Regions from separate parts of the Levilactobacillus suantsaii genome, predicted to be linked through region 2. Evidence: riboswitches for the same ligand, from Rfam matches in the RefSeq annotation. Region 2 holds a riboswitch; the other holds the start of a gene.
What was found. Region 2 has a riboswitch for fluoride ahead of H3M12_RS01815 (MutS-related protein). Riboswitches for the same ligand answer to the same signal wherever they lie in the genome.
Positions count from the first base shown of each region.

Region 1: it holds a riboswitch for fluoride, as region 2 does, so the genes downstream of both, eno (phosphopyruvate hydratase) here and H3M12_RS01815 (MutS-related protein) in region 2, are expected to answer to the same signal.

Region 1 is NZ_CP059603.1:1,543,694-1,559,647, forward strand. It holds gene H3M12_RS07135 (MFS transporter) at 19-1,434, shown strand; gene H3M12_RS07140 (LysR family transcriptional regulator) at 1,407-2,270, opposite strand; gene H3M12_RS07145 (aldo/keto reductase) at 2,385-3,251, shown strand; gene H3M12_RS07150 (aldo/keto reductase) at 3,275-4,141, shown strand; gene H3M12_RS07155 (fumarylacetoacetate hydrolase family protein) at 4,325-5,125, shown strand; gene H3M12_RS07160 (HAD-IC family P-type ATPase) at 5,184-7,472, opposite strand; gene eno (phosphopyruvate hydratase) at 7,522-8,808, opposite strand; fluoride riboswitch at 8,891-8,954, opposite strand; gene deoC (deoxyribose-phosphate aldolase) at 9,349-10,038, shown strand; gene H3M12_RS07175 (phosphopentomutase) at 10,071-11,258, shown strand; gene deoD (purine-nucleoside phosphorylase) at 11,285-11,989, shown strand; gene H3M12_RS07185 (sugar-binding transcriptional regulator) at 12,040-12,987, shown strand; gene H3M12_RS07190 (pyrimidine-nucleoside phosphorylase) at 13,097-14,395, shown strand; gene H3M12_RS07195 (gamma-glutamylcysteine synthetase) at 14,659-15,954, shown strand, end outside.
Region 2 is NZ_CP059603.1:375,972-391,925, forward strand. It holds gene spx (transcriptional regulator Spx) at 1-159, opposite strand, end outside; gene H3M12_RS01780 (bifunctional metallophosphatase/5'-nucleotidase) at 1,295-2,887, shown strand; gene rny (ribonuclease Y) at 2,963-4,567, opposite strand; gene H3M12_RS01790 (YoaK family protein) at 4,664-5,350, opposite strand; gene H3M12_RS01795 (alpha/beta hydrolase) at 5,363-6,310, opposite strand; gene H3M12_RS01800 (M3 family oligoendopeptidase) at 6,530-8,353, shown strand; gene H3M12_RS01805 (helix-turn-helix domain-containing protein) at 8,416-8,838, shown strand; gene H3M12_RS01810 (SAM-dependent methyltransferase) at 8,945-9,796, shown strand; fluoride riboswitch at 9,883-9,937, shown strand; gene H3M12_RS01815 (MutS-related protein) at 9,986-11,527, shown strand; gene H3M12_RS01820 (MutS-related protein) at 11,517-13,040, shown strand; gene H3M12_RS01825 (hypothetical protein) at 13,111-13,413, opposite strand; gene H3M12_RS01830 (hypothetical protein) at 13,649-13,864, opposite strand; gene H3M12_RS01835 (CPBP family intramembrane glutamic endopeptidase) at 13,890-14,663, opposite strand; gene H3M12_RS01840 (CPBP family intramembrane glutamic endopeptidase) at 14,819-15,595, opposite strand; gene H3M12_RS01845 (hypothetical protein) at 15,718-15,915, opposite strand.

The DNA of each region.
Region 1 (15,954 bases), 1.2 Mb from region 2:
TAAAGAAGGACAACCTATATGGATGATACTAAGATTCAGCCCCGAACCTGGGGTGCGATTTGCTCGGTAGCGCTGTTAAGTCTCCTGGGAATCATGACCGAGACCTCGATGAACGTGACTTATCCGGAGCTTTCCCGGCTATTCCACCAGTCGTTGGACATGACGCAGTGGATCACCACGGCTTACTTGTTGATGGTGACCATTATGATGGGGACGACGGCTTACTTATTAAAGAAACACCAACCGCAAATGTTGCACGCGTTGGCCGTGGTCTTCTTTATGGTCGGTGACGTGGTGTGTGCGCTGGCCCCAAGCTTTGGCTTGTTGTTGGTCGGTCGGTTAGTTCAAGCTGCCGCAACGGGGATTGCAACGCCGCTACTGTTTCACTTGATTTTTACCCAGATTCCCCGGCAAAAATTAGGGATGATGACCGGGATCGCCGGGATGATCATTTCCTTGGCGCCGGCATTGGGCCCAACTTACGGGGGCCTGGTCTCGTCGACCATGAGTTGGCGGATGATTTTCTGGTTCCTATTACCGTTTGGCTTGGTCAGTCTGATTGGAGGCCAGCTCTGGGTCCGCGGCAAGGTGACGCCCAACGTCAGTCCCTTTAGTTGGGGCAGCTTTATTCTGTTAGCGCTAGCCATGACGACCTGGATCTACGCTTTTTCCGTCATCGGCAAACATGGATTTCACGCCGAGTTCTGGGGCTTATTAGTGGCCGCACTAATTTTATTTGGCGGCTTTGTATGGCAGAACAATCGTGGGACGTCGCGACTGGTCAATTTGAGTGTCTTTCGCATCCCCGCGGTACGCTTAGATGCCATCACCTACTTTGGCTTACAATTCTTGAACATCGGGATTTCCGTCGTGATTCCTGTTTACGCCCAATATGTCTTGGGGAACGGGGCACTAGTCGCCGGCTTGATTCTGTTACCGGGAACCTTGGTTGGTGCGGTGATCTCGCCGTTAGCTGGTCACTTAGCGGATCGACGGGGATTCGCCTTACCGGTTTTGACCGGAAGTGCCCTAATGATTATCGGAGCGGTCAGTTTTATCAGTTTTCAGCCTTGGCTGACCGCCATCCTGTTGATGGTGTTCTTCATCATTTTACGGGCCGGGTTCAACCTGTGCTTCTCCAACACGATTTCCAACGCAACGACTAATGTGCCGCTACAATCTGCCACGGATATCAGTTCCTTGTTCAACATGACCCAGCAACTGGCCGGCGCGACCGGGGTCGTCTTCCTGACGGCGCTGATGGCTATTTTCCAAAATCAAGGTCAGGGGAGCCTCATGACCCGGACTTATCGTGGTGGTCGGGTCGACTTCTGGTTGACCGGGGCATTAGCCCTGTGTATCGCCATAATCAATTGCATAAACTACTGGCAACAACACCGAAAAGCTCAACGCACTGCTTCCGGCCAAGCTTGACGAATCATGGTTAAGACCGGCATAACCCGTTGGCGTTGGGACCGCAAATAGCTGGCATAGATGGGCATTTGAGCGGCGGTATCGCTGATGGGGATGCGCACGCGGTTGTCGTTAGCTGCCTGGTCAGCCGGAATGGCGGTCGATAGGTTGGTACTGAAATACGGAAAGTCGGAGTACTGGGTGATTTCGGTAAAGGCGGTATGTTCCGCCTGATAAAGGAAGTTAGCTCCCGGAATCTGGTCTTGGATGATGTCCCGCCACTGGCCAATGTCTTGGAGTACCAAGAAACTTAAGCCCCTTAACTCTTGGAAACGAATCGTGGCCTGGTTGGCGTGATACATGAACTGGTCCAGGTTGACCGCAAGACTTTCGGTCCCTAGGTATTGGGACTCGATTTGCTTGGTCGTAAGGCCGTGACTAGACAATACCAGGCTGGCGGCGTGACTTAACAACGTCTGGTCGGGCACCAAGTTGGGGTCGAACTCCGTCTGGTGAGCGGTGGTGTTGAGGACGCGGTCAATGAGTAGGAGCGGTCCTGGCAGGGTGCTCTTGATGATGAATGTTTGTTGTTCCTGGTCGTAGGTGTGAATCTGTGCGACGGCTTGGTCGTTAGCCGTGACCAGTTGTTGGGCCAGAGTCGCCGCGAGTTGGCCCGTTGGCGTCAATGCCAGCCGGTTGGGGTGACGGTCAAACAGGGTCACCCCCAGCAAGTCTTCCAATTTTTGCATGCCCCGGGTGACCGTGGGTTGGGTGACGTTCAAGGCCGTCGCAGTCTGGGCCAGGGTGCCAGTCCGTGCGAAGGTGGCGAGTTCCATCCATAAATAAAGGTCAATCAAAGATGTTCAGCTCCTTAGAATACGTTACTCGTATACTAGTATAGCAAACAGGTAATTTTCAATTAAACCGATTGTGATTATACTAAAGTCATCCAGTCAAGAAAGGACGATTAGATGACGATTCCAACGACGACCCTGAGTAACGGGGTCCAAATGCCACAATTGGGGTTTGGTGTGTTTCAAATCCCCGATTTAGCTGAATGTGAAGCGGCGGTCACGGCCGCGATTAAGGCCGGGTACCGGTTGATCGATACCGCCACGGCGTACCAAAACGAGGCCGCGGTGGGCCGGGCCATTCAAAAGAGTGGCGTGCCCCGCGAAGAGTTCTTCGTGACGTCGAAGCTCTGGGTGTCCGATTTCACTTACGACCGGGCCAAAAAGGGCATCGATGCCTCATTAGAAAAGTTGGAGCTCGATTACCTCGACTTATACCTGCTGCACCAGCCTTATGGTGACGTGATGGGCGCTTGGCGGGCCATGGAAGAGGCCTACCACGCCGGTAAGATTCGGGCCATTGGGGTCTCGAACTTTTATGCTGATCAGTTGAAAAACTTGGAATTGACCATGAGTGTGGCTCCGGTGCTGAACCAAATCGAGGTCAACCCGTGGTACCAGCAACCCGAAGAAGTTGCCTTCAACCAACGCGAGGGTCTCCGGGTTGAAGCGTGGGCACCGTTTGCGGAGGGCAAACACGACATCTTTACCGATGCGACCATCCAAAAAATCGCCCAGGATCACGGTAAGACCACGGGGCAAGTCATCTTACGCTGGTTGCTCCAGCGTGGCATCACGGTGATTCCCAAGTCCGTGCACCCCGACCGTATGGCGGAGAACCTGGCCGTCTTTGACTTCGAGTTGAGTGACACAGAAATGACGACCTTGGCGGGATTGGACCGCCAGGAGAGTCAGTTCTTTGACCACCGTGATCCGGTGACCATCGAACAGATTTTTGGGTCCAGTTTACAGCAGTTACACGACTAATTTTTCAAAGGAGTGTTTTTGAAATGACAACGACACCAACGATTCAATTAAACGACGGCAACGCCATTCCAGCCATCGGCTTTGGAACCTTCCAAAGCCCGGATGACGGCACGACGTATCAAGCTGTTAAGGACGCTTTAGCGGCAGGCTACCGCCACATCGACACGGCGGTCGCTTACTTCAACGAAGACGAAGTGGGCCGGGCCATCCGCGACAGCGGCATTCCGCGTGATGAAATCTGGGTCACCAGTAAACTCTGGCTCCAAGACTTCGGTTACGAGGCCGCCACTAAGGCCATCGACCGCTCATTGAGCGAATTAGGTCTTGACTACATCGACCTCTACCTGATTCACCAACCTTACGGAGATGTTCCGGGGGCTTGGCGTGCCATGGAAGCTGCGAAAAAGGCGGGTAAGCTGAATTCCATTGGGGTGTCCAACATGACACCGAAGATTTGGAACCAGTTCGTCCCGGACTTTGAAACGTTGCCATCCGTCAACCAAGTGGAATTCAACCCGTACTTCCAGCAGACCGAATTACGGAAGCTTTTGGCACCTAAGGACGTCAAGCTTGAAGCCTGGGCGCCGCTAGGTCAGGGAAACCAAGACCTCTTACAAGAACCCGTGATTACCAAGCTGGCGGCTAAGTACAATAAGGACGTGGGCCAAATCATCCTGCGGTTTGAACACCAAGAAGGCATCATCGTCTTCCCGAAGTCGGTCCACGAAGCCCGTATCAAGAGCAACCTCGACATCTTCGACTTTAGCTTGACCGATGATGAAGTAGCGCAATTACGGCAACTCGACAAGGGCCAGGGGCAACACGATCCTGACACGCCGGGAACGAAAGACATGTTGCTCAACGCCTTTGACGTTCACGCTAACGATTAATTTACCGTAGGCCCCACAACAGAGTGACTATGGGGCACGGAGACACTACCGCTAACTCATAGGCCGCCGCTAGCAAGCCTTTCTTCAATTGAAGAAGGGGCGTTGCTAGCGGCTTTTGTAATTGGTCAAATTTAACGTTTCCTCGGCACCCAGAAAGCGGTACCATAAACTTGAGGTGATAAGATGAAAATTGGGGTACGCCGTGGATTACCATTTTTGGTGACCGACGATCAGCACGGCCAAGCGGTGTTGAACGCCGCTACGGTCTTAGAGACGGTCCAGACGCCCGTCAATCAACTGCAGTTAGGGGACGTAACTCGCTTTGACCAGGCCGACTTAGGTCTACCAGTCCATGCGCCCGGGCAGATTTTTGCGGTGGGGATGAACTACCAAGACCACTCGGCGGAGATCCATATCGATTTACCCAAGACACCCAGCATTTTTACCAAGTTCAGTAGTTCGCTGGCGCCCTCAGTAGTCACGGTGGCCGCCCACGGCCCCCGGACCGACTGGGAGACGGAACTGGTCGTGGTGATTGGTGACGGCGGCCGAGACATTCCGGTGGCGTCGGCCCTGGACCACGTGGCTGGCGTGATGGTCGGGGAAGATCTATCCGACCGGGAAGTGCAATTTGAGAACGACAACCCTCAATTTTCCATGGGCAAGTCGTTTCAAAACTACGCGCCGGTGGGGCCGTGGCTGACGACGCTCGACGAGGTGGCCAATCTGGACCAAGAGGTCATCACGACCATCGTGAACGGGGCGACGAAACAGTCGGCACCGTTGGGGCAGATGATTTTCAAGGTGCCGGATTTGATTCACTACCTGTCGACGATTGTGGCCCTCGAACCTGGCGATTTGATTTTTACCGGGACGCCGAGTGGAACCGGCGTCGGTCACCAGCCACCACTCTTTTTGAAGCCCGGTGACCAGTTGACCGGAAGCATCACGCACTTGGGTACACTGAAAATGACCATTCAATAAGTTAAAAAATCACCACCATAGCGATTCATTCGAACCGTTACGGTGGCGATTTTTTAACTCATAATGCATCGTGTCGTTGTAGGTGCACGTACCCGATATCGAGCAACAAACTAACCAGTAAGGTGCCAACAAGCGTGCTAACCAGCAGCGTCACCGTGATGGCGGTGACGCCCCATCCCGTAAGCGCCAGGCCAATGGTCAAGGCTAAGTTGGTCCCGATAGCCACCATAACGGGCCGGCTAGGCTGACTCTGCCACCAGTGATGTGGTGTTCGGGTCATCAGAATCGTCAGCATGGCGCTGGTGATCAAGTAAACGTAAAGCACCGTGCTGAGCTGTCCAGTCGGGATACCACTTGCGCTTAGAATAGCCATCAGGAGTAGCCCGATGATCGTCCAACTCCCGGCCAGGACCCCGGCTAACCGGCTAAGCCGCCGCAAATTCCAGTGTTCCGGTTGAACCGTGGTGATGGTGTGGTCGGTCCCTAAGACCAAGGTGACCACGTCGTTTAGAATGGCGACCAAGATCATAGCGTTCAGTGCCAACGGAATGTGGCGCAACCACAGGTAACCCAGGGTCAACAATAGCGTCAGCTCAGCTGTTCGGGACAGTTTGGTGATCGTCCAGGTCATCATCCGTTGGTAAACGCGGTGGCCGCTGTCAAGAATGGTGGTCAAGGCGGTCAGCCCCGGCGTCAATAAGACGACTTTCGCGGCACGCTTGGCCAGATCGGTGGCGTTGGCCACGGCGATGCCGACCTCGGCTTGTTTCAAAGCTGGGGCATCGTTGACCCCGTCACCGGTCATACCGACCACGTGGCCTAGTTGTTGGAACCGTTCCACGACGGCGAGTTTATTTTCGGGGACCACGTCGGCGATGCCGGCGAGCTGGTGCGGGTCAGCCACTTGGTCGAGGTGGTCAAAACTCACGACTTGGCCGGTCAAACCGACTTGTTGGGCCACTGCTTGGGCGGTGCGCACATTGTCGCCGGTCAGCATCATGACCTGTACGCCGCGGTGTTGGATGGTCTGGATTGCCGTAGCGCTGTCCGGCCGCGGTTGGTCTTGCAACACGAAGATACCTGCTAACGCATCGTTGACCGTCAGCGCAACGGTGCGGCCGGCTGCAAAATCAACGGTGATTGGGATGTCGTCTGACAACAGCGCACTTAACTTGGTGTACCCCCCTAGGTGCAAGTTAAACGTGGTGTCAGCGGTGACCACGGTCGCTGAAGAATACCCCGTGGCAGCGGTAAATGGAATGAAGCGCTGTGGAACCAACGCGGTCAACTGCCGAGCCGCCGCATAAGCGCGTAGGGCCTGGTCGATAACACTCGGATGACGTGGGTCCGTGGCACTAGCTGCCAGTTGGATCAGCGTGGCGTCACTGAGCGCTGATAGGTTTGTGAACTGGACGACTTGGGGTTGGTTGGCCGTGATGGTCCCGGTCTTATCGACCAACAGTAAGTCTAAATTAGCGGCTTCCTGAATCCCCGTTAGATCACTGACCAACACGTGTTTTTGGCTGAGTACTTTGGCTTCAACGGAGTTAGCGACCGCAAAACTCGAGGGCATGGCAATCGGAATCGTCGCAATGAAGAGCATCGCCAGAAACGGCAACATGGTAATCAGGTTTTCTCCCCGCAAGAGGGCGACGCCAATCAAGATGACCGCAAGTACCGTATCGAGTAGCGCCAGGTAACCAATGATCTTACCCAGTAAGCGCTGGAGATGTCCCGGGGATGACGATTGGTTGACCAGGCTGATGGTCTTGCCCGCACGGCTGTTGACCCCGGTTTGGGTGACGGTAGCCAGGGCGTGGCCATTTAGAACTTCGGTGCCGGCAAAAATCGTGCTCCCTGGATCACGGGTGAGGGCGTTGGCTTCCCCGCTGATCGAGCTTTCGTTGAGCTCTAAGGGGTGGGTCAGAACCTCCGCATCGGCCGGGACCAAGTCGCCTCGGTTGAGACTAATCAGGTCGCCGACGACCAGGTCTTTAGCGGGACGCTGTTGCCAGGTCCCGTCACGTTTCACGGTCACCGTGGGCGTGAGTTGGTGGGCCAAGGACTGAAGCACGGTGGTGGCCCGTTTGGCTTGAATCGCCCCGTCGATGGCGGCGAACAACAACATCAGTAAAATGAAACCGGCCTGAACAGTCTTGCCCAGGATGATTTCTAAGACCAGGGCGCCTTCCAAGATCCACGCCGAGGGTTCCCAGAGGCGCGCAAGCACGGCTTTCGGAAAACTAAACGGGGTCTCGGGAACGTCGTTGGGCCCGTCAGTGGTGACCCGTTTGGCTACTTGAGCGGCGGCCAGACCGGTCGCGTTAAAAGTGGTCAGGTGTTCCATGACCAGTCACTTCCTTCACGAATAAGACTCCCCACAGTCTAGTGTGAAGTTAATCGGCGTCGACCTCGTTGGGGAACTTCGCTAACCGAGTCCCGTCTTGGCCCAACTCTTCTTCGATCCGTAAGAGTTGGTTGTACTTAGCGACCCGTTCGGAACGAGCTGGCGCCCCGGACTTCAGTTGTCCGGCATTGGTCGCGACCGTGAAGTCGGCTAAGAAGGTATCTTCGGTCTCACCGGAGCGGTGAGACATCATGGTGTTGTAGCCGTTCTTCCGAGCTAAGCGCATGGCTTCTAGCGTTTCGGTGACCGTCCCAATTTGGTTCAGTTTGACTAAGATGGCGTTGGCCATGCCGTCCTTGATGGCCTGACGAATCAACTTCGGGTTGGTGCAGATGTTGTCATCGGTGATGATTTGGACCCGGTCACCATACTTTTGGGTGAACTTCTCGAAGTTTTCCCAGTCATTTTCATCGTACGGGTCTTCCACGGAAATGATTTCGGGGAACTCGTCGAGGAGCTTACCGTAGTAGTCGCTGAGTTCGTCCGGCGTGTAGGTCGTGCCCTCGAGGTCGTAGTTCTTGGTCTGGTCGTTATAGAAGTACGATGCGGCGGCATCAAAGGCGATGGCGATTTCCTTGCCGGGTTCGTAGCCGGCCTTGACGATGGCTTCCCGTAACATCTTTAAGGCTTCTTCCGACGAATTAAGGTCCGGCGCAAAGCCCCCTTCGTCACCTAATCCGGTAGTAAAGCCGGCGTCTTCGATGACCTTCTTTAAGGTGTGGTAGGTGTTGGCGATCTTTTCGAACCCGTCCCGGAAGCTAGTCCGTTCCACGGCGGTGATCAGAAATTCCTGCATGCCGATGCCGTTATCGGCGTGTTCGCCACCGTTGATGACGTTGTGGAAGGTCTGGGGCAGTTCGAGGTCTTCACCGCCTAAATACCGGTACAAAGGTTGGTGGGTTTCCAGCGCCGCCGCGCAAGCCGTGGCCATGGAGACACCCAAGATGGCGTTAGCCCCTAAACGCGCTTTATTTGGCGTCCCATCGAGGTCGATCATGATTTGGTCCACGTGGGCCTGGTTGAAGGGGTCTGCGCCGCGTAACGCCGCGTTGATTTCGGTGGTCACGTTCTTGACGGCCGTGGCGACACCTTTGCCTTGCAGACGCTCGCCGCCATCCCGTAATTCGACGGCTTCCTTCTCCCCAGTGGAAGCGCCGGATGGGACCGCCGCGCGACCCCGAATCCCGTCGGACAGGATGACGTCGACCTCAACGGTAGGGTTTCCCCGTGAATCGAAAATTTCCCGTGCTTTAACTTGTTCAATCACAACAGACATAAAAATTTACTCCCTTTCGCGCTTTCAAAAAAAGACATCTACCGGTTTTTCCCGGGCATCGCAAGTTATGCAGGGGGAAATAAAGCCAGTAGACGTCATCAATTGATTGCTCAATTATTTTGGCGAACGTCATCGCCATTAGATTTTACGCTCTTAGTGTACCCCACGGCATTGACCCGCGCAATCGATGATAAGCCGGCAGACCGAGTTGGTAAGGCGAGCGGGAATACTAATGGGGCACAACTAATGACGGGACCATGGGTTTGACGGCAACGGTGCGGCTTGAGCCAGTCCCTCCCAAAATAATTGAACATAGCCTAATGATGGTTAATAGTCGCGATTAACGTTGGCTCCTCCGCCAGAGTAGTTGGTTAGGATACGGAGCAAGCTAGTGAGGTGGGCGCGCAGGGACGGTGTTGGGATTTATTGTGAATTAATTATCTATCTGGATTGCTTTTGAACATAATTTCAATAAATTCCTTTACAAATGTGCAGAGATTCGGTATATTAAGGGTGACAAATGAAAGGGGTTTCATAATCATGACATTAACGACTGCAGAATTGGCGAAATACCTGGACCACACCAATTTAAAAGCGGATGCGACCGAAGCTTCAATCCGCCAAACCTGCGAAGAAGCCAAACAATTCAACGTGGCTTCTGTCTGCGTGAATTCTTACTGGATTCCGTTCGTGGCTGAACAATTGAAGGACAGTTCCGTCAATCCTATCGCCGTTGTGGGCTTTCCACTAGGGGCCATGGCCACGGCTAGCGAGAGTTTCGAAGCGGCGACGGCCATTGATGACGGGACCGAAGAAATCGACATGGTCATCAACGTCGGTGAATTAAAATCGGGTAACAATGAGGCTGTAAAAGAAGATATTCAAAGCGTGGCGGCGACCGTCCACGCCAAGGACAAAATTTTGAAGGTGATTTTGGAGACCAGCTTGCTGACCAACGATGAAATCGTCACGGGTTGCCAGTTGAGTGAACAGGCCGGGGCCGACTTCGTGAAGACGTCCACCGGGTTCTCTACGGCGGGGGCCAAGGTCGCCGACGTGAAACTGATGCGGCAGACCGTGGGCGACCGCTTAGGCGTCAAGGCGTCCGGCGGGATTCACAGTAAAGAGGAAGCGCTCGCCATGATCGACGCCGGGGCCAGCCGCTTGGGGGTCAGTGCCACGGTGGCAATCTTAACGGGTCAGCCCGCCGCGAAAAAGGCCGGTTATTAGGATGACATGACAGTTGTAGGAGGCAGAACAGTATGACATTCAAACGTATCTTTGGCATTGTAATGGATTCCGTCGGGACTGGAGCCGCTCCCGATTCCAAGCAGTTTGGTGACGCCGGGGCCGACACCATCGGCCACGTCGGCGAACATTTTGCCGGGAAACTAGCGTTGCCGAACCTGGCTAAACTAGGTATCTCGAATTTACGGGACACTCCGATTGTCGGCGTACCGGTAGCTCAGAACCCGCATGCTTATTATGGCAAGATGCAAGAGATTTCGGCAGGTAAGGATTCGATGGATGGCCACTGGGAAATGATGGGCTTACCGGTCCGCAAAGCGTTGAATACCTTCCCCAACGGTTTTCCGGCTGACATCATCCAGAAAATGGAAGCGTTCTCAGGACGGAAAGTCATTGGGAATCGCCCGGAATCTGGGACTAAGATCATCGCTGAATTAGGGGAACACCAGATGCAGACCGGCGACCTCATCGTGTACACGTCGGGGGATTCGGTCTTACAAATTGCCGCCCACGAAGACGTGATTCCCTTGGACGAGCTTTACAAGATCTGTGAGTACGCCCGGTCGCTGGTCAACGGTCCCGAGTATCTGGTCGGCCGCATCATCGCCCGGCCATACGTGGGTCCGGACGGCCAGCACTTCACCCGGACTGCGAACCGGCGAGACTTCACGTTGGAACCCACCGGCCCGACCGATTTGGACCGACTGCAACAAGCAGGCGTCCACGTGGTGGGAATCGGCAAGATCAACGACATTTTCTCCGGTCATGGCATCGACGAAGGCTACCATAACGAAAGCAACATGGACGGGATGGACCACGTTGATCACGTGATGCAAGAAGACTTTACTGGTTTTTGCTTCACCAACTTGGTGGACTTCGACGCGATGTACGGCCACCGGCGCAATCCTGATGGTTTTGGTCAGGCGTTGATGGCGTTTGACCAACGTTTGGGCACCGTGTTAGCGAATATGCACGACGATGATCTGTTGATGATCACCGCCGACCACGGCAACGACCCGACCTACACGGGCAGTGACCACACGCGGGAATTCGTGCCGTTAGTGGTTTATTCCCCGAGTTTCAAGCAGGGCGGTTCACTCGGGATTCGAACCCCATTTGCGGATTTTGGGGCAACAGTCCTGGACAATTTTGGTGTCAAGGGTAACAATGAAGGTCAGAGTTTCTTAGCGGATTTACAGTAGTTATGACTCACTAAGGAGGAAACATCATGAGCAACCATTTGGAAGCCAAATCAGGCGATATTGCGGACACGGTCTTGATGCCGGGGGACCCGTTACGGGCCAAGTATATCGCGGAGACCTACTTTGAAAATCCCGTGTGTTACAACAAGGTGCGCAATGCATTCGGGTATACCGGGACCTATAAGGGTCACCGCATCTCCGTTCAGGGGACTGGGATGGGAATCCCATCGATTTCCATTTACGCCCACGAACTGATCACGGAGTACGGGGCCAAGAAGCTGTTTCGGGTCGGCACATCTGGCGGGATGAGTCCCGATGTTCACGTGCGCGACGTGATTTTAGCCCAGGCGGCGACGACCGATTCGTCTATCATCCACAATGTCTTTGGTGGGGGCATCTACTATGCACCCATCAGCGACTTTGGTTTGCTGGACAACGCCTACCATGCGGCGCAAGATCTGCACATCCCAGTAAAGGTCGGCAATGTTTTAGCTGAAGACCGGTTCTACAACGATGAAATGGACCGGCAAAAGTTGGTCGATTACGGTGTGCTGGCTACCGAAATGGAATCAGCGGCTTTGTTCCTGATTGCGGCCAAGTACCACGTCAAGGCGATGTCCGTGTTGACCATCAGCAATCATTTGGTCACTGGTGAATCGACGACGCCTGAGGAACGGGAAAAGTCCTTTGATGACATGATTAAGGTGGCGCTCGAAGCCGCCATTCGATAACTGTGGGGGTCATCTAAGTGAGGTGACCACCCAAACGAGGGGGCAATGACATGGCAGAGACTACAGATGAACGGATTGCCCAAGGGTTGACCGTTGCCAAGCTCTATTATCAGGCCAATCAAAGTCAAAGTCAGATTGCCCAACGACTAGGGATTTCCCGGCCTACCGTTTCGCGGCTGTTACAATTTGCCCGTAAACAGGGGTTGGTTCGCATTCAGATTGTGGATCCCGTCCAAGACGTCCAGACGTTAGAACAGGAGTTGCACCAGGCGTACCAGGTGGAAGTCCACGTGGTGCCGACGCAGCTCACGGCCGCTAGCGAAATCCTGAATACCGTCGGGCAGTACGCGGCCCGCTACCTCGAAAGCATCGTCTCGGAACACGATGTTATTGGGATCGGTTGGGGGAAAACGATTTATGCGATTGGCCAGAATTTGCAACCCGACACCCTGACGGGGGTGGAGGTGATTCAGCTCAAAGGGAGTGTCAGTTATTCGACGGAGTATACCTATGCGTACGAAAGCATCGATGCCTTTGCCAATGCCTTTCACGCGATGCCCCAGTACTTACCGCTACCGGTGATCTTTGACCACCAAAAAACCAAGGAACTGGTGGAAGCCGAGCGGCACATCCAGTACCTCCTAGAGCTGGGCGAAAAGGCCAATATCGCGATCTATTCGGCAGGGACCGTTCGCAGTACCGCGCTGGTGTTTCAATTAGGTTACCTTCAAGATAAGGAGAAACACTACTTGCAACAGCACGCGGTCGGCGACATCTTCTCGCGCTACATCGACGAAAATGGTGAAATCGTCGATCCCGAATTGAATCGGCGGACGATTGGCATTGAGTTGGCCAGTTTGCGGCGCAAGGACCACTCGATTTTGGTGGCCGCGGGCGACGCTAAGGTGGCTGCGGTGCAAGCGGCATTACGGGGCAAGTATCCCAACTGCCTCATCATCGATCAACACGCAGCAGCGGAATTACTTAAAGTGACTTAAAGCTGGGGGCGGTTAGCTGGCAACATCAGCCGACCGCCTTCTAGTGGCTAAATGACCGATTAGCAACGTCCAACAGGGCGTGACCAGTAGAAATGGAGTGAACTTCAGCATGAGAATGGTAGACATTATTGATAAGAAACGAAATGGTGGCGAACTGACCGCTGATGAGATTCAGGACTTCGTTAGTGGCGTGGTCTCCGGTGAGATTCCGGATTACCAGACCAGTGCGTTTTTGATGGCGACCTACTTTCAGGACATGACCGATGCGGAGCGTTCCGAACTGACCATGGCCATGATGAAATCGGGGGACCATCTGGACCTCTCCTCAATCGACGGCATCAAGGCCGACAAGCACTCGACCGGTGGGGTTGGCGATAAGACCAGTATCCCGTTGGCACCCATCGTGGCCGCATTAGGCATCCCGGTACCGATGATTTCAGGTCGGGGTCTGGGCCATACGGGGGGCACGTTGGATAAATTGGAGGCCATCCCAGGTTACACCGTGGAAATCAGCGAACAAGATTTTATCAACCAAGTCCAAGACGTGAAGTGTGCCATCGTGGGGGCCACGGGCAATATCGCCCCGGCTGATAAGAAAATCTACGCCTTACGCGACGTCACGGACACGGTCGATTCGATTCCGTTGATTGCGAGCTCCATCATGAGTAAAAAAATCGCGTCGGGGACCGATGCATTGGTCATCGACGTCAAGACCGGCTCCGGGGCCTTCATGAAGACCCTGGATGATTCACGGGAGTTGGCCCACGCCTTAGTGGAGATTGGTAAGGGCGTCGGCATGGACTGCATGGCTATCATTTCTGACATGAATCAGCCGTTAGGAAACGCCATCGGTAACGCTCTGGAAATCAAAGAATCCATCGACATCTTAAAGGGTAAAGGTCCAGCCGACATCACCGATTTAGTCTTGACGTTAGGGGCGCACATGGTCGTTATGGCCAAAAAGGCCCCTGATTTGAAGACGGCCCGAGCCATGTGTGCGGGGACCATCCAAGACGGGTCAGCGTTGCAGAAGTTTGGTGACATGGTCGCCGCACAAGGGGGCGACCGCAACGTCATCGACCACCCCGAAATCATGCCGCAGGCTAAATACCAGATCGAGTTGCCTGCTAAGACCAGCGGGGTCGTGAGCAAGGTGGCGGCCGATGAGATGGGGATTGCCTCCATGCTTCTCGGCGGAGGCCGGCAAAAGGCCGACGACCAGTTGGATTACGCCGTAGGTATCATGATGCACAAGAAGATTGGGGATTCGGTGCAAGCTGGGGAGTCGCTTCTGACCATCTACAGTGATCGAGAAGATGTGGCCGAGATTAAAGACCTGCTCTACGCGAACATTGAGATTAGTGACACCGCCGAACCCCTTACACTGATCCACGAAACGATTCGGTAGCTCATACGACTGGAAAGTTTGAAACGACTGGGGGAACCCGGTCGTTTTTGGTTGGGCAGGCTAGAAAGTTGATTTTAGCCCGCTGGTTATGACGATGAACGTTTAGTTAAGTCACCGAGATTAGCTCGGGAGAAGCTTTGGGGGATACCGCCGGGTCAATTGCCGGTTTTTGTGAAAAAATTAAGCCAGATTAGTGACAGGACCGCCGCTTTTGGCTAAACTTTAAGTAAACGGGTTATTTGTAGTCAGGGGATGTTACCGCCATGTTGGAAAATTTATTAGCGGTTATTCGAGAAGAAAATTTATCAGAACAACTTTATCATAGTTTAGTCGGCATCAAGCTGACGGAGCAACGCGTCGACCGACGCGGCCGGTTAAGCCAGCGTCCCCAGCCGCAGGCGTGGTCCAATCGACCAGACCATCCATATTTACGCCGCGGCCGACGACCCAACCAAATCATGGTGGTGACGGAACCCAATCCGAATATCGGGGGGGCGCTTGACCGGTTGGATACTTTACAGACCGTAGCGTACCATTCGTTAGAGGCCGATGACCGAATCTGGCCAATGAGTTTGCCACCGATTACCGATGCCGCTGAACTGGCAAGCGCCGGGGCGGGACACCAAGCCGACTGGTTAACGGGAGTCAAGTTGAGCTATAGTATGCCGGACCCCGTGATTCACCGCCTCTACAGTCACTACACGGCCGATTTCGATTCCGTCGTGGCCTTTAAAAACGAACTCTATTTTCGGATTGCCCAAAATTTCGTGCGCTACCAGTGGCTTCTGACCTACCTCTTTGGCGCGGCCCCGTTAGCTGAACGGGGGTTTTTAGACACCTTACCCGAGATTCCCCAACGCCCCGTCCGTAGCTTGCGGCACTGTGGCGCTTTTCCGACCGGAACACCGGTAACGTACACCTCATTAGGGGCGCATCTAGGAGCCTTGCAACGCTTGGCGGCTACGGGAGATTCGCCAGCCGCGGGTCCCGTGACCTTGAAGGGGCAAGTGACCCCGCAAGACTTTTTGACTGGGGGCATCGGGTACCTGGAATTCGGCGGTTTTGACAACACGCCGTTCACGGCCAACGGTGTCAGCCGCCACGCCCTGTATTTCTTAAAAACGTTTATGATTTACCTACTGGTGACGCCATTGCCGACGACGAATCTAGCTGCCGTGCTGGCCGCGGGTCGGCAGAAAAATACGGCCGTGGCCCTCGAACGTCCAGACCAGCAAACGCAGTACCAGGCCGAAGGGGAGCGTATCTTTAGCGCCATGACCGAGATGGCCCACCACTTGCACGCCCATACGGAACAGTGGAGTGCCATTGATGACCTCGCCGAGATTCTGACCCATCCCGAACTGACGCCCGCCGCTAAAATCATGGCACACGTCAGTCACCAAAGCTTGATGGCGTATGGGTTACGGGTCGCCAATGCTTGGCGCTACCAACGGTTGAATGGCACGGCGTTGTTGCCGGTTTACCGGGATTTGAACCTGCGGAGTCAGCGGTTCATCTTGACGGCAATGCAGGCGGGGATTCAGTTCTACCAGGTCAAA
Region 2 (15,954 bases):
GCTACCGTTTTCCGTGAGCCGCAAAATCTGCTTCACTTCAGTAGCATTCAATGGCTTGGACTTGATGTTGCGTTCTTGGAACGCGATATCGTGTTCTTTCAGCCATGCCCGGGCCTTACGGCTGGAGGCACTACTTGGTGCAATGTACAAATTGATCATAATCTCAGCACTTCCTTATCGTTGGATTGAGTTAACGATAGAAAACAACAATTGACTCATTTAGTTCCAGTCCAACAGTTCAGTGAACTATCTAGTAGAACCAACTTATATATTACCACAATTGAATGAATAATCAACCCTTTCTGAGAATTTTATCAATTATGGGTTCCCATACTTAGCAAGTTAGTTGGTCCAAACAACAATTCATTTGTCTGGAGATAACTACAATAATTATCCAGATAATCGCCGTCAATCCCCCGTTTATTTGAATATTGCAAAAATTCCAACTAATTTTTCTGGCTTACCATTTTTGAACTAGATGCGGGTAGATACTGGCATAATTATGAAAACCCTGACATTGAATAATTATCGATAATAAATGAATAATTATAGATAACCCCCTGGTATGAAGCGCTTTTAATCACCACACATCACTGAATATGTGGCTAAAAATTCGCAACACCCCTAAACTGGTTCAGGGAGGACCATCACTTAAGCCACCTCCGTAGAGTGCAAAAGTTTGGTTTAAATTATTCCTACTAGGTTTATTAGCGAGTCGTAGGTCCCATTACCTCCCCTTAAGCTACTAGTACATCCGTACCCCCACTTAAAATTTTCTTGCCCCTGCGAAAGTCTGATATCAGGGGCCGAACCAGACCCGCTAAACGACTGATTTGTCGCTCTTTTAGCGCCCCTAAGTTCCTTGATTTCACGAGCGGCCAACCGCTAAAACCCGCGGCCAGAGCCACATAATTCATCATTCGTCACATTTTCTTCACAATTTACGGGTATATTGGGACATGTAACTTATGATGAAGATGAATAAGTTAATTACTCCTCCAAAGTAATTGTACGCCGGACAGGGTCAGCTTCACTGATCTTCGGTGTGATGTAATCTATGCTTCAACAAGCCGACGGCTGATCAACTCCCTCGTGAAGTGGTCACCGCCTTTTTGTTTCCCAAAATTGCCCCGCTTCATGAGAAAGCTCTCATATTATTGAGAAATCGATACCAAAAATTTACAGTTTTGCCAAACTAGCTTATAATTTCTTTAACACGTTCCACACTTAGCGTTTTCTTGCCAGCACTGGCGGTGAACAAACGCCAGTTAGACGTAATTTGGAGGGTGACATGATGAAGCTAACAATTCTATCAACCAGCGATACACACGGGTACGTTTTTCCAACGAACTACGTTAAAAAAGGGAGCACCCAAGGGTTCGGGTTAGCCCGTGCTGCCACGGTGGTTGCGCGCGAACAGGCCGCAGCGGATGGCCCGGTCGTGACGATTGAAAATGGTGATTTCCTAGAAGGGTCACCCCTGGCCTATTATGTTGCCCGGGTCCAACCCCAACATGACCCCGCCCCCCTGATGGCCATTTATAACCAGATTCACTACGACTGTGGCATTCTGGGTAATCATGAATTCAACTACGGCCAGGACTACTTACAGGCCGCGATTCGTGATGCGAAGCGCCAAATTCTATGCGCCAATATTTTAGACCATAACGGAGACCCCGAATACGGGCAGCCCTACACGATTCTTGAGAAAGCTGGTCTCAAAATCGGGATTTTAGGGCTGACCACCCAGGCCGTCTATAAGTGGGAGAAAGCCACTAATATTAAGGGCCTGCAATTCGAGTCCGCCTTCCTGGCAGCTAAGAAGTACGTCCCTATCTTGCGACAAAAAGCCGACGTCGTGATTGTTAGTTACCATGGTGGTTTCGAACGCGACCTTGCGACCGGAAAACCCAATGATATTCACGTTGGCGAGAACGAAGCCTACCACATGATGGCAGAAATTCCCGGCATCGACGCCATGATCACCGGTCATCAACACCGACAAATCGCCACGGAACTCTTCGATGTGCCGACCACCCAACCCGGTTTCCGCGGCCAGGCTGTAGGTAAAATCACCCTGGACTTAAAACGGGACGCAACGGGCAAGGTCACCGTCATCAATCATGATTCCGAATTGATTTCCGCCACCAAGGCACCGTTAGACCACGACGTTATCAACGCGGCCGCCACCCTCAACACCCGCGTCGGCCGCTGGCTCGATCAGCCCTTGGGCCACATCAACGGCGATATGACCTTTACCGACCCCTTTGCGGCCCGACTACGGGAGACACCCTACATCGAATTCATCCAACAAGTTCAAATGGCCACCATGGGCGCCGATATCTCCGCAACGGCGCTGTTTAGCGATGAAGCATTGGGCTTTGAGAACCCGATTACCATGCGTAACATCATGACCAATTACGTCTACCCTAACGGATTATCACTCCTAAACATTACCGGGGCCGACCTCAAAGGCGCCCTTGAAGTCTCCGCGCGCTACTTCACCATTTTAAACGGCCAAATAGCGGTCAACCCGGCGTTTATTCACCCTAAACGCCGCCAGTACAATTACGATATGTACGAAGGCGTCCACTACAAACTCAACATCGCCCAACCCGTGGGCCAACGTGTCGAAGAGTTGACCTATCACGGCCAGCCCGTACGTGCGGACCAACAACTCCGCATCGTGTTGAACCAGTACCGTGCCGTGGGTGGCGGCCACTATAGTATGTATGAAGCCAGTAAAATCGTGGCCGAGAGTCAAAGCCCGATGAGTGAACTGATTGCTGACTACTTACAGGCCCACCCCACGGTCGACGCAACCACAAACGATAACTTCAGTGTGGTCAACGAGCCCCATCCAACCAACGATGAGAATCACACTTAAAGGCTAATAAAAGGCCCCCCGAAACACCGCTTGATAACGATGTTTCGGAGGGCCTTTTCGCTTATCCAGCACGTCTTACGACGCGTTGGCAGCGCGTTTACGTTTCTTCTTCTTTTTTCGGTCATCACCAATGTATTCGACGGCGGTCAACTTGCGAATCGTGGTGACCTTGATCTTGCCGGGATAGGTCAATTGGGCTTCGACCTTCTTCGCCACTTCTTTAGTCAGGTTGGCGGCTGCATTATCGTCCAAGGTCTGTGGGTTCACCATAATCCGTAACTCGCGACCGGCTTGAATGGCATAGCTTTCCGTTACGCCGTCTTCATCGGTGGCAATCTTTTCTAAGGCTCGCAGACGGTTGATGTAATCCTCAACGGACTCACTCCGCGCCCCTGGCCGGGCCCCGGAAACCGAATCAGAAGCTGCGACTAAAGCGGAAATCGGTGACGTCTTCTCCACGTCACCGTGGTGCGCCGCAATCGCATTGATTACGACCGGATCCTCGCCATATTTCTCAGCGAATTCGACCCCAATCTCCACGTGAGTGCCCTCGACTTCATGGTCGACAGCTTTCCCCAAATCATGCAGGAGACCGGCTCGGCGCGCCAGACGGGTATTGTACCCCAATCGTGCGGCCATGGCCCCGGTCAACTGAGCGACCTCAATCGAGTGTTGCAAGACGTTCTGGCCGTAACTGGTCCGGTACTTCAACCGGCCTAATAATTTCATCAAATCCGGGTGCATCCAGCCAACGTGCAAGCGACTGACCGCCTGTTCTCCGGTCTCCCAGAGGCTGTGGTTAACGTCACGTTGGGCGTTTTCGACCTGTGTTTCGATCTGGTTGGCCGAGATGCGCCGACTGGCTACCAGGTTGGTGATGGCTGTCCGGGCGACTTCTCTGCGAATTGGATCATGCGTACTGATGAACAACGTGGTGTTGTCATCGGGCACGAAAATCAGGTCGGTCCCGGTCAGTGTTTCGAGCAAGCGAATATGCTGGCCCTCACGGCCGATGATCTTACTACGCACCTCACCGTTCGGTACCGTGACCGTGTGCTCCAAGTGTTCCTTAGGCAGGTCTTGCGGCCCGGACTGAGTGGCCGGTAAGACCACGTCCTTGGCCCAGCGCTCGGCGTTAGCTTCGGCGTTGTCTCCCTGGGCTTTGATTTCGATATCACGGTCGCGCTTTAAAGCCGCTTCCGTTCGTTTCAAGACTTCCGCTTGGGCCGTTTCCACGTCCATGCCAGCTCGATCAATCAGCGTCGTCGTGCGCTGTTCGCGCAAAGCGGCCGCCTGATCACGGAGGTCATGGATAGCGTGACGGTGTTGCTGGTTGACTTGACTACGTTGGTCGAGCATGGTGGTTTGGTCCTCCAAACGGACGGCCATGTCGTCTAAAAGGTGTTCCCGTTGTTGACGGCGCTGTTCACGCGCCGCAATGTCATTTTGTTGTTCGGTCAATTCGTCTTTGACGGATTGCTGATAAGCTAGGGTCTCTCGTCGACTCTGCGCCTGCAACTGTTCAATCTGCTGCTTGGTTTTAGCCGTGGCTTGGGCAATGACGTCTCTGGCTTGCGCCTGGACTGCCAGTAACTCCTGCCGGTGTTGATGCCGCCGAACGAGGTAACCCAGTACCAGCCCAATCACTAATAGACCGATAATCAATCCGGTTACTAACAATTTGAATTACTCCTTAATTTGACTCCCGGTAGTCACCGGGTGGGTTGGTCAGGTTTCTCGTTAATTATACGCCACTTTAAGGGACAACCCAACTGTTCAATTTCCGGATACGGCCTGCGCACGTGGTAGGAACAACCAGGCTAACAAAGCCGTTTTGACCCCACTAGCGACCCAGAGGACGGTAAAATCCGCGACTTGCGCCAATAACGCGCCGCTGCCACAGCCCACCAAAAAAATGGCAAGCACTAATAGTAAGCGCCCTTGGTGCTGTAACGCAGTGTGGTCGTGGTCGACCCAGGAACGATACGTCGCCGTGGCCAGGTTTTTGGTGTTGCCCGTCATGATGCCGTTGTTGATGGCGATGCCGCCAACCTCGCGAAAAACGGTCAGTTCGTAGCCGGCGACCACGCCCAACGCAAAGATCAACCACAGCGTAGGGAGCATTTTTTGTAAACCGGCTAACCCAAAATACACGACCACGTCGATGGCCATCAGCGCACGTAACTGGCGCCGGGAATCTCCCCGCCCCAGGCGTTCACTCAATCCCTGGGCGCCAAAGCAACCCAGAAAGTACCCGATAAAGACCGGAACGTTGACCCAGGCCGCTGACCAGCCGTGCAACACGAATTTGACCATCAGCACCACCAGGGTACCGGTCTGCGCACTCACGAACACGGCACCATGATTCAAAAAGGTCTCGGCATCGACCATCCCCATCACCAGGGTCGCCCCAAGGGTCAGAATCGTCAACGTTAATGGCCGCCATTGGGACTTCGACGACATGTCACCACTCCCTTACTTAGGCATCTTCGCCTCGAGGAACTTCTTGACCGTCGATTGATACAACTTCGGATTATGACTCAATGATGCGGCGTGTTTGGCACCCGGCACCACTAACAATTGCTTCGGTCCCGCATCAGCGCGGTACACTTTGTAGACCATCTTGGTCGGCACGAAGGTATCGGCGCCCCCGTGGATAAAGAGCATTGGTTTATGGTTCTTCTTAACGGCGCTGACTGAATCGGCGTCCTTAAAGCTAAAGTGCGCCCGCAACTTGACCACCTCATTGGTCATCGGGACCAGCGGCCAGTACGGCAGGTTATACATTTGCTTGGCCTGGTAACGAATTTCATCGTCCGCCGTGGTGTAGCCACAGTCTTCGATATACGCCTTGACCTGACTCGGCGTCTTCAGTCCACTAGTGATCATGGTCGTGGCCCCACCCATGGAGACCCCGAATAATACAATCTGGGACTTTTTACCTTGCCGGGCAATGACTTGATTGATCCATTTTAAGTAATCGCGACTTTCGTAGTACCCGTAGCTCATGGCTTTTCCACCACTGTGGCCCTGGGCCCGGTCATCGGGAACCAACACATTATACCCCAAATTATGGAACATGCCGGCATAGCCGCCCATTTGTTCCTTGCTTGAAGCGAAGCCGTGGACTAACACGACCGTGCGCTTAGTGGCCTTAGCCGCCGGAATATAATTGGCGTCGAGCTTGAACTTTGCGTCCGCCGCCGTTTCGGTCCAGTGGTACTTCTTGACCGTCTTGTACCAGTGCTTCTGCTGGTACAAAGGATCCTTCTTGGTCAGTGCGGTCGGGCTGGAAATGAAACTCTTCTTGCCCCGCGCCACGGTCATGTTATAAAAGTAAAAACTGGCCCCTACTAGTGCAACCAGCACCAGGGCGACCAAAATTCCGCCGGCAATCAGCCAACGTTTTAACACCTTATTCAACTCATTTTCCTCCTTTTTGCCTAGAGATAGTATACGGGGTTTCGCAATTCAGCGCAATTTTTCTAGAAATTTTGCTATAATATAGCCAACTTCGCTTGCTAACTTAGCGGGTGATCAAACGGTGAGTGACTGGGCATGTAACCCCTTGCGATTTTAGCGCCACGCACCGCGCAAAAAAATTTGCATCTATCCACACCATAAAGGAGGAATTCAGTCGTTATGACCTATTCATTGACTTGGGATTTAGACACCCTCTTTCCCGGCGGCATCCATTCACCGGCACTCCAGGCAAAAATCACCTGGATCAAAACGACGACCGCCACGACAGGCGACCTCCTCGACCGCTGGGACGTCACCAGTGACGCCCCGGCCTTTCAGCAATTCAAGAAGCTGATCACCCAGCTGCAAAAAGTGGCGGCTGGTCTCGACCAGGCTAGTCTCTTCGTGACCGCGATTGGGTCAGCAGATATCGCTAATCCCGCCGTGGCCCCGTTAACCAACCAGCTGCAAACCCTCGATACGCAACTCCAGGCCGTAAGCGACAAACTCAAGAAGGTCCTGGTCCAGGTGCCGGACGATCAGTTCACGCAACTTTGCGCCCAACCCCAGCTCAAGCCGATTGCCTTTACCCTCACCGAGATGCGCGACGCCGGTAAGGAACTGCTCGATGACAAGACCGAAGCCCTGATTGGTCAACTCAACCTTGATGGTAAAGCCGCTTGGAGTGCCCATTACGATTCACTGGTGGCCACGGTCAACGTGCCGTTCCACCGACCAGACGGCACCCCCGTGACCTTATCGGCGGGTCAAGCCGATAACACGTTACTGGGACACGCCGATGCACAGTACCGTGCGGACCTATTGCCGGCTTGGGAACAGGCCTGGACCGACAAAGAACAGCTTTTTGCCGACACGTTGAACCATTTAGCTGGATTTCGGCTGACAGAATACCGAGCTCACGGTGTCCGCGATTTCATGCGTGCTCCGCTCAAGGACAACCGGATGAGTGCCGCTACACTCAAGTCTATCTGGCGGGTCGTGGCCGACAACAAGCAGGTCCTGCTCAATTACTTGGATCGCAAGGCAGCTCTGTTGGGTAAACGCCATGCCGGGTGGCAAGACGTCGAAGCGCCATTGACGATTCCCGGTGCCAAGCAACGCCAATTTAGTTTCGACCAAGCCGCGGCCTTTATCATTCAACATTACGGGGAATTCTCACCTAAGATGGCAGCCCTAGCCAAAAAGGCCTTCACCAATCGGTGGATCGAAGCCGAAGACCGCCCGGGCAAAGCGCCCGGCGGCTGGATGGAAAGTGCCCCGGAGACCAACGAATCCCGTATCTTCATGACCTTCACCGGCTCCCCCAACGACGTGGCCACTTTGGCTCACGAACTGGGCCACGCCTTTCATTCCAGCGTCTTAGCCGACCTCCCTTATTTTCGTCAGAACTACGCTATGAACGTCGCTGAAACGGCCTCCACCTTTGGCGAACTGATCGTTGCCGATGCCAACGTGCGCGCCGCGACCAGTCCGGCAGAAAAAATCACCTTGCTGAACGCCAAACTGACCAATCCGGTAGCCATGTTCCTAAACATTCGCGCCCGCTTCTTATTTGAACCCCGCTTTTACCAACTACGCCAACAAAAACTGGTCACGCCGGCGGAACTCAACGAACTGATGCTCAATGCCCAAAAGGAAGCCTTTGGCCACGACCTGTCGACCTATTCACCCCACCTCTGGGCCAGCAAATTACACTTCTACATTGATGATTTATCCTTCTATAACTTTCCTTATGTCTTCGGCTATTTATTCAGTCTTGGTATTTATGCGCGGGCCCAACAAAGCGATAACTTCGAGGACCAATACATCGCCCTGTTACGGGACACGGCCAACCTGTCAACCGAAGACTTGGCCCAAAAACACCTGGGTGTCGACTTGACCCAACCCGACTTCTGGTTGGCTGGCGTGGACTTGATCAAAAAAGACGTTGCCGAATTCATGCGGCTGACTGACCCACTGGTGCACCCAACGACCCCGGCTTAAGCCCACGCTTCGTGGTATAATGGAAGTAATGATAACCGGATTTTAGAAAAGTGGGTGAGCATATGTTTCCGGAACGACTTCGGGCCTTACGCCGTGGGCAACACATTACCTTGGAACAATTAGCAACGGCTTTAAATCAACACACCACAACGGACCACGCCGAGCATCTCAATACCGCCTCACAGATTGGCAATTGGGAACGGGGCGTACGGACGCCTTCCTTCGTTGAGGTCCGCAAATTGGCGGAATTCTTCGATGTGACCATGGACTACCTCGCCGGTAAAACCGAACGGGACGCCTACGACTTGAGTCGGCTGTTTCTATCCGGCAAGCAATTGAGCTTTAACCGCGAAGTTCTGAGTGGCCAGGACCGTTACGAAATCTACCAACTAATTGACGGCTACCTGCACGGGAAGGAACAACGACCTGACCGACCAGCGTCAAATCAACAGGAGGAGTTGGACCTCCACCTCGATGACCATTAAATTTTCTACCACACACCGTAACGTGGCCTAAGAGTCTGGGTATGACCACCCAGGCCCTTTTGTGACGGCCAAATTTTGACTCGAATTCTAGAAGGAGGCTTTTTTCGTGAACCCACGTAAACTCAAAAAATTAAAAAAGAACTTTCGCCATCAGCCGTTACCGCAACAAAAAACGGCCTATATGGACCGGATGATGGGGTACTACAAACAATTCAACGACTACCCGGCCATCAAAATCCTCATTAGTAACGTCCTTTTAGCCGACCGGATGTTGGCCGCAGGCGATTTACCGCAACAATTGCCCTTACTTCAACTACCAGACGACAGTGAAGACCAGATTTATCAGCACTTGAACCAGCAGTACCCGGCCGGCGACCCCACCGGCGATAAAATCTGGGACCAATTAATAGACGCCTTACCCCACCTGGACCACGACTTACGGTCCTTTCGCGACTACTTAGAGACCCACTATGGCATGTGGGCCTACACCTCCCGACCGTTTATCGCCGATTTAGCCGACTTCGTAGGTGACCGCGCCGTTCTGGAAGTCATGGCCGGCAATGGCTACATCTCCAAAGGCCTGCGCGATGCCCATAAAACGGTCTACGCCACCGATAGTCAGGCTTGGACCAAAGAAAATGAGACCGGCAAGCACCCGGTCACGCCCATCGAACCCTTGACGGCTCTGGACGCCTTCCACAAATACCAGGACCAAGTCGGCGTCGTGGTGATGTCTTGGTCCCCTGACGGTCTTCCCCTCGACTGGGAACTTCTCCAGGCGATTCGCCAAGCCGATACCACCGTGGACTTCGTGGTCCTAGGCGAACCCCATGGCGCCACCGGGTCTAAAACATTCTGGGACCACGCTCAATTCACCGAGAACGCCGCGTCCCGGCACCTCAATCGACACTACACCGCTATCGATCTAATCAAGGACCACGTTTACCTAGTCCACTAAGTGTCAGTCGGTTGATTAACTGGCCTGGCGTAAACCAAGCCGTTACCTTTACTTTTAGCCCCTTACCGCCTACACTGGGAACTGATTTCAGGTCAAGTGATGGCGTTCACTTCAACCATAACTGATGACGCCTACTAAGAACTCCGGTTCTTAGTAGGCGTTTTTTGTTTTTCCAAGGGAGGAACTTGCATGTTCAATAGCCTATTATTCTTAGATTACCAGCAACAACCACCCCAAATCGCCGCCGACGCGGACTTTTTAAACGACTTGCACCTAGACCAACTACTGGGCACCGTCCGGCAACAGCTCGCCGCCCCCATCGCCGCAACACTCTTACAACCTCTAAGTAATCGCGCTGAAATCGCCTATCGCCAGCAGGTTTTCACCGACCTGCACCAGCCGGCTATTCGTGAGGCGCTAGCCACGTTTGCCACGACCATGCACCGGTTGGATGCTCAGCGGATTCACCTGCCCCACCTGTTTTCCGCCGAATCGCGCTGGATCAATCTGGTCGCGGTCCTAGGCGATACGGAAGACGCGCTGACCCAATTAACCACTAGCTTGCAAGCTCACTCGCTCACTTCACAAGCACTGCTGGGGCTGCGTACCGCTCTCCAGGCTTACGCGCAGGACCCGGGTACTCGGACGCGATTAGCCGCCATCGCTCAGGCCAAGGTGGCCGTGACCAACCTGACTTACCGACTCGAGTTTCACGGTCGCAAAGTTACCGTCAGCGCACCGCCGAAGGCCCAAGCGACCCTCAGTGACCAACTCGCACAAACTTTTCAAGCCGTGATGCAGAGTCCCCAAGACCTGAAACGCGACATCCAGCTCAAGGAGCCGGAACCCGTGGGCCGCTTGAACAACCTGCAGATCAGCGTGGTCAACCAGCTGGTCAAGCTCTACCCGGCAGAGTTTGCGGTCCTGCAAAAGTTCGAACACGCCTATGGTAGCTATCAACCGACACTATTTCAGCGTGTGGCCCAGGAAGCCACCTTTTACCTCGGCTGGTGGCAACTCGAAGATCGGATTCAAAAGGCGTTACACGTCAACTTCTGTTTGCCGACCATAATCACCAGTGGCCCGGAAAGCGCCACGGCCAGTTTTGATTTCGACCTGGCCCACAACCTACTTACCACTTCGGACGCCGAACTGGTGACCAATGACTTTCGTTTGGCACCGACCGAACAGTTCCTGATTATTTCGGGACCAAATCAAGGTGGCAAGACCACTTACGCCCGGATGGTCGGCGAGCTGGTCTACCTCTGCCGGTTGGGCATCCCCATCCCCGGTACCCAGGCGACTTTCAAGGTGCGGCCGAAATTGGCGACCCACTTTGACCGTCAAGAATCTAGTCAGCCGTTGACCGGCCTTTTGGCTAATGATATCGACCGGATCCACCAGATCATCCAGGCCGCGGTCCCGGGCGAACTGGTCATCATGAATGAATTGTTTTCCTCGACCGCGACGCAAGACGCCGAAGCCCTGGCCACACAAGTACTCCAACGCTTAACGGCTAAGCAAGCCATCGGCATCTACGTGACCTTCCTCAGCAGTTTGGCGGACTTTCCGGGGACCGTCAGCATGATGAGTCAGGTCACTTCTGACAGTCGCCGGACCTATAAAGTGGTCCGCCAAGCCATCGACGACCACGCCTACGCGACCGTTTTGTTAGCCCGTTATCAATTGACCCAATCCGACCTTGAAGGGGGGACTAAACATGCGCGTTAATCTCATTACGTCTTACGACCATCTGGTGGACCAAGCCCCCGCTACAGTTCAGCAACAGGCGATGCTCGCCGACCTCAACCTGCGGCCATTATCCAAGTTACTGGCTCAAGGTGACGACCGTGTAGCGCAGATCCTCATCAGTGAGTGGTGCCACCCGCTTCTCGACGAATCCGAACTAGCCTACCGCCAAGCCGCGGTGGCTGACGCCTTAGCCGACCCGACCTGGAGCACCCAGCTTTACCAGTTGGCCAGTGCCACGCTCGACAAAATTCAACGGGACAACTGGAGCTTTCCTGACGGGTCCGCCACCTACCAACTCTATAGTCAATCCAACACCCTAGAGACCTATCTCAACGGCATCGCCAGCCTGACGCAGGTGGCTTTTCACGGGAAATCCCCAGCGGGCAAGACCTTTACCGGCCAGCTCAAACGTCTCTTTTCTCCGGACAAGTTAGCCGCCATGCACCAGGTGGTCGCTGCCTGCCGCCAAAGTGACGGGTACAGCTATCCGGTCGCGTTGAGTGCCGACCTCGGCAGTACGCCAGCCGACCTCGACTTTCACCCAAATGGCAATAAGCTGACCCAGTTGGGCCGGCACCTCTTAGCCAATCACCACAACCGCGAGACCTTCGAGGTCCCCGACCGGGACGACAACGCGGCCAGCGCCATCAGTCACGATGAGAACGTCGCCGCCCAATCGGCCGCCACGATTCTGACCAACGTGACCCGCGAATTCACCACCTTTTTCAAACAACTTCGTTACCAGAGTGGCTTTCTAGTGGCCGTCACCACTTACAAAAATCTCCTCGGGGCCGACCAGCTACTGACCAACTTGATTTTTGAACCGGCGACCACCATCATCGGCCTTAAAAATAGTCAGTTATTGTTGAAGACCGACCTCGACCACCCCGTCGTGGCCAACGACTTGCGGGCCACGCCCCACCAACTGATGTTAATCAGCGGCGCGAACCAGGGCGGCAAGACCACCTTCTTACGGGCCTTGGGGCAAGCTCAGGTCATGGGCCAAGCCGGGTTCCCGGTGCCGGCCGAGCGTTTCGCCGTCCCCGCCTACCGCGCGGTCTTCACCCACTTCCGACGTGAGGAAGACCAGACCACCCACCACGGCAAGCTCGATGAAGAACTGGTCCGCATGCAGGGCATCGTCAAGGCCTTGAGTGCGCCGAGCCTTCTCTTGATGAACGAATCGTTCTCGTCCACTAACGAACACGAGGGCGCCATCCTCAACGAGCAAATCATTCGCGGACTCTTGAGCCAAAACCAGACTATCTGTGCGGTGACCCACCAGTACGAACTGGGGCAACGCCTCACGACACTGACCCCCGCCCCACTGTTCTTGCGGGCGCAACGGCTCAGTGACGGCGACCGGACTTTCAAACTAGTGCCCGGACAACCACGTTTGACCAGTTATGGGTTGGACATTTTCAAACGAGTCTTTCAACCCGACACGCCCAGCAACGTCACGTCAACCGTGACACCCGCCAAACAAGCCTAACTAAAATAGTGGTCGCAAGCACCGTTACCGCTGCCTGCAACCACTTTTATTTTAACTTGATTTAATTGCGTTATGACGCGACTGGTGCTTTGGACCGCGGCAACTTACCGCGCCAAATCCAGCCATCCGTATTGTGTTGTGCGCCCTGTAACCGGTAGACCGGCGTCCCTAATTGGTGACGCCTCGCCGGATAATAAGCCACCATCGTCGCCGACCCGTCTTGACCGTAATGGATCCGGAGACGATTAACGCTTGGCGCCGAACTTGCCGGTGCCACGTGTGGCCGGCGTCTACCGGTCGCACTGGCAACGGCCGCGTAGACGCCCGATAAACTTAATCCTAGTAACATCCCCGCCTTTAAAAACTTATGCATGGTTCTAATTCCCCTCTACGTTAACTCGCTGACATGGTGGGCCCCTTATCCCAACATTCAGTCGTGGCGCGATTTGCGCGTCGTTCATTCACCGTGTTTTACTCTCCCTAATCTCAGTCTAGCACAAAATTTATCGTCCGCGGGCCCATCTAAAAAATTCTCTGGGTTTCCCGCTTTAATCGTAGTGTGACGTGCAGATTTCGTTTATTTTCTGCGTTGAAACGCCGGCCCAATTTCACCGGGCCGCTAGCACGCACAAGGCTCCCACGCCACCCACTAAAATGATGATCATCACCAAATACAGCCCCAACGCGACCTTCAGATTGATCGGTTGCCGGGGCGAACTGGCGAGGGCTGCGCCACGATGACTCGTGGTCGCCACCCCGTTGACCGTCAGGGCCACGGTCAAGACCGCCGCCCCCAAAATCACGAAGAAATACGCCCAGCGCATGGACATCCCTCCCTTTAGCCGGTGGTTAACCGTGATGACTGATTGCCGTCAACGGCCAGGTCAAAGTCGCCTGTTTGTCCGGCCGCAATAACACTAGCGCCGTCACCACGTAGATAATGGCTAAGCCCGTGCCCACGGTTACCGACGTGGTGGGTCGCGTGTCCACCACCACGCCCGTCAGCAACAGCACACCTAAATCGTGCGTAAAGTGCCACAGAATCGGCCAGAGTAAGGCCCGCGTGCGTAGGTAAATGGCCGCGAGTAACAGCCCCATCGCCCAGGCATTGGCGCCTTGAAGTAGGGTCAGTGCCAGGGGTTGGTGGACCCAATTGATCAGGTGAAAGCTCCCGAAAATCAAGCCACTCCCAACCACGGCCGCCAGCAAATGGTGCGGCAAGGCCCGCATCAACAGCGTCAATACCACCCCACGGAAAAAGTACTCTTCAAAAACGGCCACGCATCCCGCCACAATCAACGCCAACCTCACCGGCATGGCAAAGGGGTGAAACCAGTTTTGCGCCATGCCCAACAGGTCTAACCAAGTCAACGCCATCACCAAAAGGGGCACGGCATTCAAGCGGACCTGTTGCCCCAGCGGTAATTCCGAACGGAAAAAGACGGGGACCTGCAACCACTCCAGGTTGAGTCCCACCATCATGACCAACAAGATTCCGTCCTGTAACACGACGTCCGTAGGATCTGCGAGCTGCCGGAGGTGCCCCAGCAGACCTAGCCCAAGCATCACGACCACCGATAAGGCGCAGACCCCGCTCAGATGCAACACAGCTTTACCTTGCATCAGCTAACGCCCCCTAGCTATGGCCCTAGTATACCGAGTCTATGAGTTCAATTGTCCCGCGGTTACCCGGTTCGTTCGACCAGTGAGCGAAATAGCTACGCTGAGACGGCACTAAAAAAGCCCGGCCAATGACGACCGGACTGCCAAAATTAAAGTTAAGCTTTACCCACAAAGTTGGCCTGCACTTGGGTCAGGCGCGCCCGTCGTAATAACCAGGCGGCCACAGCCAGATAGACCACGGCCATTACCGCAATCACGGCGGCCTTGTTGGTCGGTCCCACGGTCGTTGGCGTCAGTCCCATGATCAAAAAAGCCACGAAATCGTTGAACGCGTGGGCCAGAATCGGCCAGAGTAAACTGCGGGTCCGCAGATAGACCGCGGCGAACAGCGCGCCCAGCGCAAAGGCGTTGAGCATTTGAATCAGGGGCAGCCCCAAATCCTGGTGGGTCAAATTGATCAGGTGTAACGCCCCGAACAAGAGACTACTCAGTCCCACGGCGCCCCAAATTTGAGGCCCCGTGGTGGGGTGAAATAACCGCAAACACAGGCCCAGAGTCAACCCGCGAAAAAGGTACTCTTCACAGCACCCCACCAAAATGGCAATTCCGAGCGCCACGCCCACCGGCATGGCCCATAACCCCGCGGCGCCGATTTCGGCGGCCCCCAAGGCTAAAATCACCATCCAGATGACCGGTAAGGTGTTGACCCGGAACTGGTTCGCTAAAGTTAACGGCGACCGGAAGAATACCGGGACCCGCAGCCACCAGTGATTCACCGCGAGTAAAACCACCAATAAACCTCCATCTTGGACCACCAAGCGGCCCAAAGGCGCCAGGCCACCCCAACGACCACCCCAGGCTAACCCCCAGATCAAGGCCAGCGCGAGCACGATTAACCCAATCAATTGACCACCAACACGTCGTAATTGCATCGTCACATTCCCTTCCGTCCACAACTCAGTGAGTCTAGTTAACCTGACCCACCACGGTTGGGACCACAAGTCTCATACGCCTAGTGTACCGATATTAATGACCCGACGCAAAGGGAAAGCCGTCAGTGCAACAAATTGGGATGCCCCAAGACCAAGCACAGGCCCATCCCCAAAATAAAGTTGCCCACGACGACCGTATAAATGGCTTGGGTCACGCCACTCCCCCGCGAGCGCACGCCCCCGATTCGTTGGCCGACCAAGTGGAGCGCCACTAGAACTTCGATTCCCAACATCAAGAGTGGTAATCCCCGACTTAACATCTTGCTCATCCCCCGTTTTCTTTCTATTATGAGGGAACA